One region of the Aneurinibacillus uraniidurans genome, then DNA from elsewhere that is predicted to be linked to it. Evidence: riboswitches for the same ligand, from Rfam matches in the RefSeq annotation. Region 1 holds a riboswitch; the other holds the start of a gene.

Region 1 (6,056 bases):
GAAGGGTAGAGGAAGAAATGAAAAGGTGGTTTGGGACGTGAAAAAACTGCACATCAGCTCGGTTAAGCCGGGGGATAAGCTTGCAAAAACGATTTATTCTGAAACCGGACATGTACTGCTTGGTGCTGGTCTGGAATTAACTGACCGTTATATTAACCGCCTTGAGCAAATGGGAATTGATACGGTATACATAGAAGATAAACATACAACCGATATCATTCCAGAAGATATTATTAGTGATACGACACGTCGTCAGGCTATTCAGACCGTTCATAAAACGATGACTAATCTGCTTGATCAACCGCAGGTGAAAGGTCGGATGAGTGTGCCGGATATGGGGCAAACCTTTCGGGACGTATTCGGGAGCATTATGGGGGATTTAAGTGGCCGCAAGGATGTTCTCGTCAATTTGGCGAACCTTCATGCGTTGGACGGTTATTTATTCCATCATTCTGTTAACGTAGCGGTTCTTGCTGGGATTATTGGTCTGGCCAAGGGATATAACCAGAATCAGATGCTGGATCTTGGGGTAGGGGCCCTCCTGTTCGATATTGGAATGACACAGCTTCCAAAAGAGTTGTGGAACAAGCGAGGGGCACTAACGGATGAAGAGCGTTCTAGAATTGAAAATCACACAGAAGATGGATTTAATATTTTACGCTATCAGTACGATGTATCCCTGCTGTCCGCCCACTGTGCACTGCAGCACCATGAACGCTATAACGGATCAGGGTATCCGCGCCAGCTTCGAGAACAACAAATTCATGAATACGCACAAATTGTTGGGCTTGCCGATGTGTATGACGCACTCACATCACACCGTTCCTATCGCCAGCACTACACACCGAATGAGGCGACTGAATATTTGTTTGCCGCAGGAAATTCGTTGTTTGATATCGAGCTGGTGAAGTTATTTGTTAAGCATATTGCCGTTTATCCAATTGCATCGGTTGTTGTATTGAATACAGGGCAGGTTGGGGTTGTCGCTAGAGTAGACCCACGTTCTGTTCATCGCCCTATTATTCGGATTACGAAGGAGCGGGATGGCAGCGAAGTGGCATCGCCATACGAGATTGATCTGCGCAATGAGACAAATCTTGTCATCACCCGTACATTATAATTTGGTGGTTGACTGTTTTTTGATAATGATTAATAATGAGAAAAATAAAAAGAAAAGCTTCTTATCAAGAGAAGGCTGAGGGACTGGCCCAATGACGCCCGGCAACCGGTATGGATATACACGGTGCCAAATCCAGCAGGAATGTAATTCCTGGGAGATAAGGAATGCGATTGCCTTGTATGTATAGAGACAAAAAGCCTTCCTTTGCCGAGGAGGCTTTTTTTATTTGCCAAAAAAGGGGATGAGACAGATGAAAGAAACAACCACGCCAGGTAAGCTGGCATTAGAAGCAAGACTCGCTGAGAAAATTCTAGTTATTGATGGAGCGATGGGAACGATGCTCCAGCAGGCAAATCTCGGCCCGGATGATTTCGGAGGCGAGGCGTATGATGGATGTAATGAACTGCTGAACGTAACGCGACCGGATGTAATCCGTTCCATCCATGAGAAGTATCTCGAAGCGGGTGCTGATATTATTGAGACGAATACGTTCGGTGGTGCATCTGTTGTACTAGCTGAATATGATGTACAGGACCGCGCTCGCGAGATTAACCTGGCAGCTGCTCGCCTGGCAAAAGAAGCAGTCGATGCATATTCAACACCAGATTGGCCGCGTTATGTAGCCGGGGCGATCGGACCTACGACGAAAACATTGTCTGTAACAGGTGGTATTACATTTGAAGAGCTGATTGATTCATATTATGAACAAGTGCTGGCCCTTATAGAAGGAGGGGTCGATGTCCTGCTGCTGGAGACTGCACAGGATACGTTAAATGTGAAAGCAGGCGGGATTGCCATCCAGAAAGCGTTTGATACGCTTGGTTGTCGTCTTCCGGTGATGATTTCTGGAACGATTGAACCGATGGGGACAACACTTGCAGGTCAGAATATTGAAGCATTTTATATTTCACTTACACATTTGAAGCCGATCTCGGTCGGCTTGAACTGTGCCACAGGTCCGGAATTCATGCGCGATCATATTCGTACGTTGTCTGGCATGGCCGACTGTGCAGTGAGTTGCTATCCGAATGCAGGGTTACCAGATGAGGATGGAAACTATCATGAATCACCACAGACATTAGCTGCGAAGTTAGCTGGATTCGCGGAGCAAGGCTGGATTAATGTGACGGGCGGTTGCTGTGGTACGACACCAGATCACATTCGGGCGATTGCCGATGTGATGAAGCAATATGAACCGCGCAAGCCAGGTGGGCTTACGACGCATGTTGTTTCTGGCATTGAGCCGGTCTATCTGGAACCGGATAGTCGACCGTTGTTTGTTGGAGAGCGGACAAATGTGATCGGGTCCAAAAAGTTTCGGGATCTCATCAAAGAAGGAAAGTATGAGGAAGCATCGGAAATCGCCCGTGCGCAAGTAAAGCGGGGCGCTCATGTGATTGACATTTGCCTGGCAGACCCGGATCGTGATGAAGCAAGCGATATGGAAGCGTTTCTCCAGTTTGTTGTTCGCAAAGTTAAAGTGCCGCTGATGATCGATTCCACAGACCCGAATGTGATTGCGCTCGCACTGAAGTATTCACAGGGCAAGGCGATTATCAATTCTATTAATCTTGAAGACGGAGAAGAGCGGTTCGATGAGGTGGCGCCATTACTGACGAAGTTCGGTGGTGCGGTTGTAGTCGGAACGATTGATGAACAAGGAATGGCGGTCACACGGGAGCGCAAGTTGGAAGTAGCTGCACGGTCATATGATCTGCTTGTAAATAAATACGGATTGAATCCACGAGATTTAATTTTTGATCCGCTCGTATTCCCGGTTGGTACGGGGGATGAGGCGTATATCGGGTCAGCGAAAGAGACGGTAGAAGGCATCCGGCTCATTAAAGAGAAGTTCCCGGAATGTCAGACGATTCTTGGTGTGAGTAACGTGTCTTTTGGTTTGCCACCGGCGGGTCGGGAAGTACTGAATGCGGTGTACTTGTATCATTGCACAAAAGCAGGGCTTGATTATGCCATTGTTAATACCGAGAAGTTACAGCGCTTCGCCTCGATTTCAGACGAAGAGCGCACAATGGCCGAAGAATTGCTGTTTGACACAACTGATGAGACGCTCGCTTCATTTACAGCTTTCTATCGTGAGAAGAAGGTAGAGGCGAATGTTGAAGTATCCAACTTAACGTTAGAAGAACGTCTGGCTCGTTATGTGGTGGAAGGAACAAAAGAAGGGTTAGTTCCAGATTTAGAAGAAGCACGCAGCAAGTATAAACCGCTTGATATTATTAACGGACCATTGATGACGGGTATGGATGAAGTAGGGCGTCTATTCAACGATAATCAGTTGATCGTAGCAGAAGTACTTCAGAGTGCAGAAGTTATGAAGGCGGCGGTGGCCCATCTCGAACCATATATGGAGAAAAGTGAATCCGCTGCAAAAGGTACGGTTATGCTAGCAACCGTAAAAGGCGATGTGCATGATATCGGTAAAAACCTTGTTGAGATCATCCTGGGCAACAATGGCTATGACATCATTAACTTAGGTATTAAAGTTACGCCGGAACAGATTATCCAGGCGTGCCGTGAAACGAAGCCGGATATGATCGGGCTGTCCGGTCTGCTTGTCAAATCAGCGCAGCAGATGGTGACAACCGCTCAGGATTTAAAAGCAGCAGGGATTGATGCTCCAATTCTTGTCGGAGGTGCGGCGTTAACCCGTAAGTTCACAGATACTCGGATTGCACCGCAATATGATGGGCTTGTGCTGTATGCGAAAGACGCGATGTATGGTTTGGATCTTGCTAACAAGTTAGCAAATCCACAGGAACGCGCTGCTCTCGAAGCGAAGCGTGAGGAAGCACTGGCTGCTGCGGATGCGTCGGAAAATACAGCAGTAGAAGTGAAGGCAACCGAGGTTGCGCCGACTCGGTCGAATGTAAGCACATCGACACCAGTCTATGCAGCACCCGATACAGAACGTCATGTTCTGCGCGACTATCCACTTACACACCTGCAGCCGTATATTAACTGGCGGATGCTGCTTGGTAAGCATCTTGGGGTGCGAGGCAATGTGGATAAGCTGCTTGCAGAAGGCGATCCGAAAGCAACAGAATTAAAAGAAGTGATTGATGAATTGTTAGAAGAAGCCAAGCGCACGGGACTGCTGAAAGCACAGGCGATGTATCGTTTCTTCCCGGCTCAGGGGGATGGCAATAAAGTGTATGTCTATGATCCAGCTAACCACAGCCGCATCATTCAAACATTTGAATTCCCACGCCAGACGAAAGATCCATACCTCTGCCTGGCTGATTTCTTGAAGCCAGTTGAGAGCGGTGAGATGGATTACGTGGCATTCCTTGTCGTAACAGCGGGCGAAGGTGTACGTGAGAAAGCAGAAGAGTGGAAAGAAAAAGGCGATTATTTGCGTTCCCATGCCTTACAGGCGCTGGCATTAGAGCTGGCGGAGGCATTTGCTGAGCGTGTGCATCATATTATTCGAGATACATGGGGCTTCCCGGACCCGGCTGAGATGACCATGTTGGAGCGTTTTGGGGCACGTTATCAGGGCATTCGCGTCTCATTCGGTTACCCGGCCTGCCCGGATTTAGAAGATCAGAAGCAGTTGTTTACGCTCATGCAGCCGGAAGACATTGGGGTTATTTTGACAGAAGGATGCATGATGGAGCCTGAAGCATCTGTATCAGCGATGGTGTTCTCTCATCCAGAAGCATGCTACTTCAATGCGGAGTAGTAGGGGAAGGGGATAACGTGATGAAAAAAGAGAACTTGAAAAGTTATTTGCAGAACCATCTGCTGATTGGTGACGGTGCGATGGCAACCTGGCTGTATCGCCTGGGCGTACCGATCGGTGTGTGTTATGAAGAGCTAACGTTGTCTAATCCTGAATTGATCGGAAGTGTGCACCGTTCGTATTATGATGCGGGTGCGCGTTTTATTCAGACAAACACGTACGGGGCGCATCGGGATTCACTCGCTCGCCATGGCTTAGAGCACAAGGTAACTCGCATTAACCGCAAAGCAGCCCAGCTAGCGCGTGAGTCTGTGGGGGAAGATGCCTACATCGCAGGCGGCATCGGTTCCATCAATGCAGGTCGCGTGCGTGATACGAACATTCAGCCATATGCGGAGCAATTTGAGGAGCAGGCGGAAGCTCTTTTACTTGGCGGGGTTGATGCGATTTTGTTAGAGACGTTCCTTGATTTGGATGAGTTGCTGCTGGCATTGAATGTAATTCGTCCGATGACGGACCTACCGATTATTGCGCAGCTTGCTACCATTGAAGTAGGTCGCACGCGTGACGGATTTACACTTAGTCAGGCGTTTGCCGAAATGAAAAAGGCGGAAGCTGACGTTGTCGGTCTGAACTGCCGTCTTGGTCCGGCAGAAGCGCTGCGCTCGATTGAACAAACGATTATCCCGGACGATACGCCATTTTCTGTATTTCCAAATGCGGGTCGTCTGGCGATCTCGGATGGGGAATATTCGTATGCGTCTGTGCCGCAGTATTTCGGAGATAGTGCCCTGCGTTTCCGCACACAGGGCGCACGCTTGATTGGTGGCTGTTGTGGAACGACACCGGAGCACATCCGTATGATGGCGCAGGTGTTAGCGGAGCGTGAGCCGTTACCGCGTGTGAACCCGGAGTGTGAGGCAGCAGAGGTGTTGATGCCGATTGAGGTTGGATCACCGCCTGTACGTCCACCGAGCATTGTCGATACGGTGAAGGAACGGCATACAGTCATTGTTGAATTAGATCCACCGCGTGATCTGGATACGGAGCGCTTCCTGGCGGGAACGGCTGCCCTGCAAGATGCAGGCGCAGATGCGGTCACACTGGCAGACAATTCGCTGGCGACGACCCGCATGAGCAATCTGGCGCTTGGAGCCATGATGAAATCGAAGCTTGGCGCGGAACCACTGCTGCATATCGCTTGCCGTGACCGTAATCTGATCGGTCAGC
Region 2 (6,056 bases), 1.9 Mb from region 1:
GTTCTGGCGATTGTCGGCCCCACATCCGTTGGCAAGACGGCGCTCAGCTTAGAGCTTGCGGCTAGACATGATGGAGAGATCATCTCCGGCGACTCGATGCAGTTCTACCGTGGGATGGATATCGGGACTGCCAAGGCGACTGCAGAAGAACGAATGCGTGTGCCCCATCATATGATCGACATTTGCCGCCCTGATGAAGAATTTACAGTTGCGGATTTCCAACGACGAACGACGGAATTAATCGCACAGTTGAACGAAAACAGGAAGCTGCCGATGCTTGTAGGCGGTACTGGCCTGTACGTGCAGTCGGTGTTGTACGAGTATCAGTTCTCGCAAGCAGGGCAAGATGATGCGTATCGTGCTGAGCTCGAACAGTTTGTCGATGTACATGGACGAGAGGCGCTTCATGCTAGGCTTGCGAAGATTGATCCGGTGACAGCTGCCAGACTGCATCCAAATGATGTGAAACGCGTAATTCGTGCGCTTGAGATTCACCATTTGACTGGGCGGTCGATGGCGGAACATCAGGAGCGGAGCGAGCGGTCGCCATATGATCTTCTGATGATTGGCTTAACAATGGATCGAGCTCTTCTGTATGAGCGTATTAACCTGCGGGTTGATATGATGATAGAGCAGGGGCTGATAGAGGAAGTAGCCGGACTGCTTGAGCAGGGGTATGATGCCTCCTTGCGCTCTATGCAGGCGCTAGGATACAAAGAAATTATCGCCTATCTTCAGGGACATATGACACGCGAGGCGGCGATTGAACTTGTGAAGAAGCGGACGCGCAACTTTGCGAAGCGTCAGCTGACATGGTTCCGGGCGATGAAGGATATCGTCTGGTTTGATCTTACACCGGGTACAGACCTTGCGGGGACTTATGAAGCAATTTATAAGTTAACGGAAGGAAAGTTCGGACAAGCGCCGAATATATAAACCTTAATCTTAAAGATAAAAATAGGAGGGTACTTAACATGGCCAATACAATTAATATTCAGGATACGTTTCTTAATCATCTGCGGAAGGAAAACGTGCCTGTTACGATTTACCTCGTGAATGGGTTTCAACTACGTGGTCTGATTAAAGCGTTTGATAATTTTACAGTTGTGATTGATACGGAAGGTAAGCAGCAGCTTGTATACAAGCATGCGATCTCGACATTCCTCCCGCAGCGCCCGGTATCCCTGATGCCGGACAATGCGACTAACAACTAACGTATGGCCACATCGAGCCGGACAGCTACATTGCTGTTCGGTTTTTTTCTGTTTTATCTGCTGACGTTGCTTGTAAAACAGGGTAAGATAAAGGTCGGTAGCAAAGAGAAGCTACTAGAGAAGATAGAAAAAAGCGACAGGAGATATAGGGAACATGAAAAAGGTAACAGCAGTCGTTCTATTCGTGCTGCTCATGTGTGTGACGCTGTATCATGTATCTGGAGAAACAAAACCAAAACTGCCGGATACGGGCGTTGTGGTACTCGGGTATCATCATCTGCTGCGGGACGAAGAAAATAAGAAGTTTCGCGACAATCCATCTGTATTATCGGTGGCAGCGTTCGAGCGCCAGATGTCGTTCTTGCATGAAGCAGGCTATCATACAGCTACCCTTCCGCAGCTGCAGGAATATGTAGAAGGAAAAATAAAGTTGCCGCACCGGACGGTCGTGCTGACATTTGATGATGGGTATCGCAGCAACTATCGGTACGCGTACCCGATCTTGAAAAAGTACGGATATACCGCCACGATATTTGCTATTGGCGATGCGATTCAAGATCGTAACTCTGGCTTTCATCCAGATGAACTTGATTATATTAGCCGGGATGATATGCCAAAATATGTGGACGTCTTCGACATTCAATCGCACACGTATGCCATGCATAATAAAACATTGTGGATTAGCAACATGATTATGAAACCGAAGGCTGCGGTGCTTGCCGATCTGCTAAAATCGAAAGAGATGTTTCATGCTCGTTATTTCGCCTATCCGTATGGCTCGTATACAGCGGAAACCGTTAAGATGGTCAAACAGGCAGGATATGAACTGGCATTTACGACGAAATATGGGAAAGTGCAGCCTGGTGATCCACCGCTCATGCTCAAGCGCATTCTTGTTCATCCAGGTATAACTGATCAGCAGTTTAAAGCAATTTTTTCTGATTGACACGATTGTTCTGACATGATACATTCATATCTGTTGATTTATAACTTAATATGAAGCTTATCAAGAGAGGTGGAGGGACTGGCCCGATGAAACCCGGCAGCGGCGGCATCATGCTATAAGCTGTGCCAATTCCAGCGGAGCGGCTTTACGCGTACTCTGAGAGATAAGAGAGTTAAACATCCCCCTCTTTTGTCTGCACAAAAGAGGTTTTTTGTTTTATATATAAATTATAATGAGGAGGACCTTCGTTGATTTCCATTCGCAATGTAGTTAAAACATACGGCAGTGGCGACACGGCTGTTCATGCGATTAAAAACGCTACGATTGAAATTGAGAAAGGCGAGATTTTTGGAGTAATCGGCTTTAGTGGTGCCGGAAAAAGCTCGCTGATCCGTTGTGTTAATTTGCTTGAACGCCCGACATCCGGTTCGGTTATTATTAACGGGACGGATCTGACAAAACTATCACAAGATCAGCTGCGCCAGGCCCGCCGCAAGATCGGCATGATTTTTCAGCATTTTAACTTACTATCCTCTAGCACCGTGTTTGAGAATGTAGCAGCACCGCTTCGTCTGACGAAAACACCAAAAGCAGACGTTCAGAAAAAAGTAAACGAGCTGCTCGAACTTGTTGGTCTAGCGCATCGTGCGCAAGCGTATCCATCCCAGTTATCTGGTGGTCAGAAGCAGCGTGTGGCGATTGCGCGTGCGCTTGCGAACGATCCGGAAATTTTGCTGTGCGATGAGGCAACCTCTGCCCTCGATCCGCAAACAACAGAGTCCATTCTTGACCTTTTGCTTGATATTAATAAGAAATACGACTTGACGATCATGCTCATTACGCATGAGATGCATGTTGTGAAGAAGATTTGTGATCGGGTAGCGGTTATGGAAGAAGGAAACGTGGTCGAGATGGGGACCGTTCTCGAACTATTCTCTCGTCCACAGCAGCAGACGACCAAAAACTTTATTCGTAATATTTTTGATGATCAGCTTCCGGAAGGTTTTCTGGATCGAGTACAGCATGTGCCTGGGAGCCGTCTTGTGCGTCTAACGTTTATTGGCGAAAGCACCGGGCATCCGGTATTAGCTGAGTTGACAGAGAAGTTTCAATTGAAGCCGAATATTTTGTTTGGCCACATTACCCAAATTAAGGACACGCCATTCGGCTATCTCGTCATTGCCATTAATGGGGATAGTGCGGTGCTTGATAACGCAGTAGAGTATGTGAAGCAGCAAGGAATTGGAGCGGAGGTGATTGAGCATGTTTAATGGAATGGACCCACAGTGGGATTTGTATCTTCCCGCGCTGCAGGACACGTTATACATGGTCGGCCTGTCGGTGTTTTTTGCTACACTCATCGGGATCCCGCTCGGCGTGCTGCTTGTGATCACACGCCCTGGCCACATTATGGAACAGCGTGTCGTGTACCAGATTGTTAGTACGATTATTAATATTATTCGTTCCGTGCCATTCATTATTCTGCTGTTTGCAATCATTCCGTTTACGAAGTTTGTAACAGGTTTATTTATGACAGAAGGAACGTTTATCTTTAAAGAAGGGGCGATCGTGCCGCTTGTTGTGTATGCAGCGCCTTATATCGCGCGTCTGATGGAGTCTGCTCTCTTAGAAGTAGATGCGGGCATCATTGAAGCGTTTCAGGCGATGGGAGCAACACGCCGTCAGATTATCTTTAAAGTAATGTTGAAAGAAGCACGTCCATCTTTAGTGCTTGCGATTACGATTGCATTGATTGGATTGATTGATGCTACGGCGATGGCAGGCGGACTGATTAGTGCAGGCGGACTTGGAAACGTAGCATATACGTACGGATTCCAACGCTGGGATACGCTGGTCATGGTCATCACGGTTGTTATTTTGATCGTCATGGTACAGTGTTTGCAAATGATCGGGAACTTCATTGCCCGCTCGATGCGTAAAGATTAACGTGTGTATACAGGCGGCATGTGCGGAGAAAGTAAGGGGCTTTCTTCGCCAGATCGCCTTTTGTTTTCGAATATGTTTTCGTAATTTTCCACCAGTTTCGGATAGTAAGGAGAGAAGAGACATGAGTTTTATACCTTCGGACGCGATGAACCGACTGCCGACACAGTTTTTTGCCGGTTTGACCCGGAATGTACACCGCATCGTGCAGGCAGGACATGATGTCATTAATGTAGGACAAGGAAATCCTGATCAGCCCACACCGCCGCATATTGTCGCAGCGATGCAGCGGGAGGCAGCGAATCCGCTGCACCATAAATATTCGCCTTTCCAAGGGCGGGATGAACTGAAAGAAGCGATTGCGCACTGGTATAAGCAGGAGCGCGGTGTAGAACTTGATCCGTATACGGAAGTGGCGATTTTATTTGGCGGCAAGGTGGGACTTGTTGAGTTAAGCAACATTTTCTTAAATCCAGGCGACGTCTGCCTTGTACCAGATCCGGGTTATCCAGATTATTGGTCTGGTGTGGCGATGGCAGGTGGGGTAATGGAAATGATGCCGCTGCGTGCTGAAAACGATTTTCGCCCGGATTTTACGAAAATTGCCCCTGATGTTGCGGATCGGGCCAAGATGATGTTTCTAAACTATCCGAACAATCCAACAGGTGCGGTGGCGACGCCAGAACTGATCGAGGAAGCGGTACGGTTCTGCCTTGATCACAACATTTTGCTCGTACATGACTATGCGTACGGTACGATTGGATTCGATGGGGTGACACCGCCAAGCTTCCTTGCTCATCCAGATATGAAGCAGGCCGGGATTGAGGTATATACGTTGTCTAAAACGTACAATATGGCTGGGTGGCGTGTTGGATTTGCGCTTGGAAATGCAGAAGTCATTCGGCTGATCAATTTGTATCAGGATCATTATTTTGTCAGTCTATTCGGGGCGGTACAGATGGCGGCGGTCGAAGCGTTAACCGCTTCCCAGCAGTGTGTGTATGATCTGTGTGCCAAATACGAGTCGCGCCGCAATGCCTTGTATAACGCATTACAGCGCATCGGCTGGCAGGCAAAGCCATCATCTGGTTCCTTTTTTGCCTGGCTGCCGGTTCCAGATGGATATACATCATCGTCATTTGCTGATCTGCTGCTGAACGAAGCGCATGTAGCCGTTGCTCCAGGAGTTGGCTTTGGAGCAGAAGGAGAAGGGTATGTGCGTGTTGGACTGCTCGTGGATGAACCGCGTCTTGAAGAGGCAGCAGAGCGGATTGCACAGTTACAATTGTTCAGATAAGGTGTACCGACACAAAAGAACCCGGACGGGAATGAATCCTGTTCGGGTTCCTCTTGTATACTAGTGTGCTTGGGTTTCGCTATCGCTATCGGTCTTTTGTTCAGCCGGCTCATCTACTTTACAGTCTCCACAAATCCAGTGAGATCCTGTCTCCTGGTTCTGATTTGTTGTTTTGCCGCAGTTATCGCATGTAATCATGTCGTTTCCTCCTAAACAAAAGATGGGATATAGTTCTAGTGTATACGGAATTGCAAAAAAAGCAAATGATGTTAATGAAACAATTTCGGGAGTGAACCGTATACACGATATAAAGACTTGGGGGTAGCGCATAATGAATACAAAACCTGCCTGTATTATTATTCATGCAAGTACGTTTTTTGCTCCGATTATTGTGCCGCTTTTATTTATGCTGCTCGCGCAGGATGATTATGTGAAAGAGAAAGCGACGGAAGCGCTGCTGTTTCATGTGATGATGATAATTGCTGCGGGTATTGCCGCGATTCTTATCATTGTGCTAATTGGATTGGTGCTTGTGCCGATTGTTGGACTTATTGCCCTGTATTATCCGCTGAAAGGGATATGGTACGCCATTGAAGAGCGTCCTTTCCATTATCCGATTGTGCACAACTGGGTGCGATAACGATCAAAGTAAAAA

Evidence for each region. Region 1 has a riboswitch for S-adenosylmethionine ahead of metH (methionine synthase). Riboswitches for the same ligand answer to the same signal wherever they lie in the genome.
Region 2: linked by a shared signal. The riboswitch ahead of PO771_RS11585 (methionine ABC transporter ATP-binding protein) and the one ahead of metH (methionine synthase) in region 1 are both predicted to bind S-adenosylmethionine.

Annotation. Positions count from the first base shown of each region.
Region 1 is NZ_CP116902.1:433,712-439,767, forward strand. Features, by position in the region: gene PO771_RS02165 (HD-GYP domain-containing protein) at 38-1,120, shown strand; SAM riboswitch class I at 1,179-1,284, shown strand; gene metH (methionine synthase) at 1,371-4,826, shown strand; gene PO771_RS02175 (bifunctional homocysteine S-methyltransferase/methylenetetrahydrofolate reductase) at 4,847-6,056, shown strand, end outside.
Region 2 is NZ_CP116902.1:2,320,960-2,327,015, reverse strand. Features, by position in the region: gene miaA (tRNA (adenosine(37)-N6)-dimethylallyltransferase MiaA) at 1-936, shown strand, start outside; gene hfq (RNA chaperone Hfq) at 975-1,214, shown strand; gene PO771_RS11590 (polysaccharide deacetylase family protein) at 1,369-2,160, shown strand; SAM riboswitch class I at 2,215-2,330, shown strand; gene PO771_RS11585 (methionine ABC transporter ATP-binding protein) at 2,409-3,431, shown strand; gene PO771_RS11580 (methionine ABC transporter permease) at 3,424-4,107, shown strand; gene PO771_RS11575 (pyridoxal phosphate-dependent aminotransferase) at 4,229-5,401, shown strand; gene PO771_RS11570 (hypothetical protein) at 5,462-5,599, opposite strand; gene PO771_RS11565 (magnetosome magnetite crystal formation protein family) at 5,733-6,041, shown strand.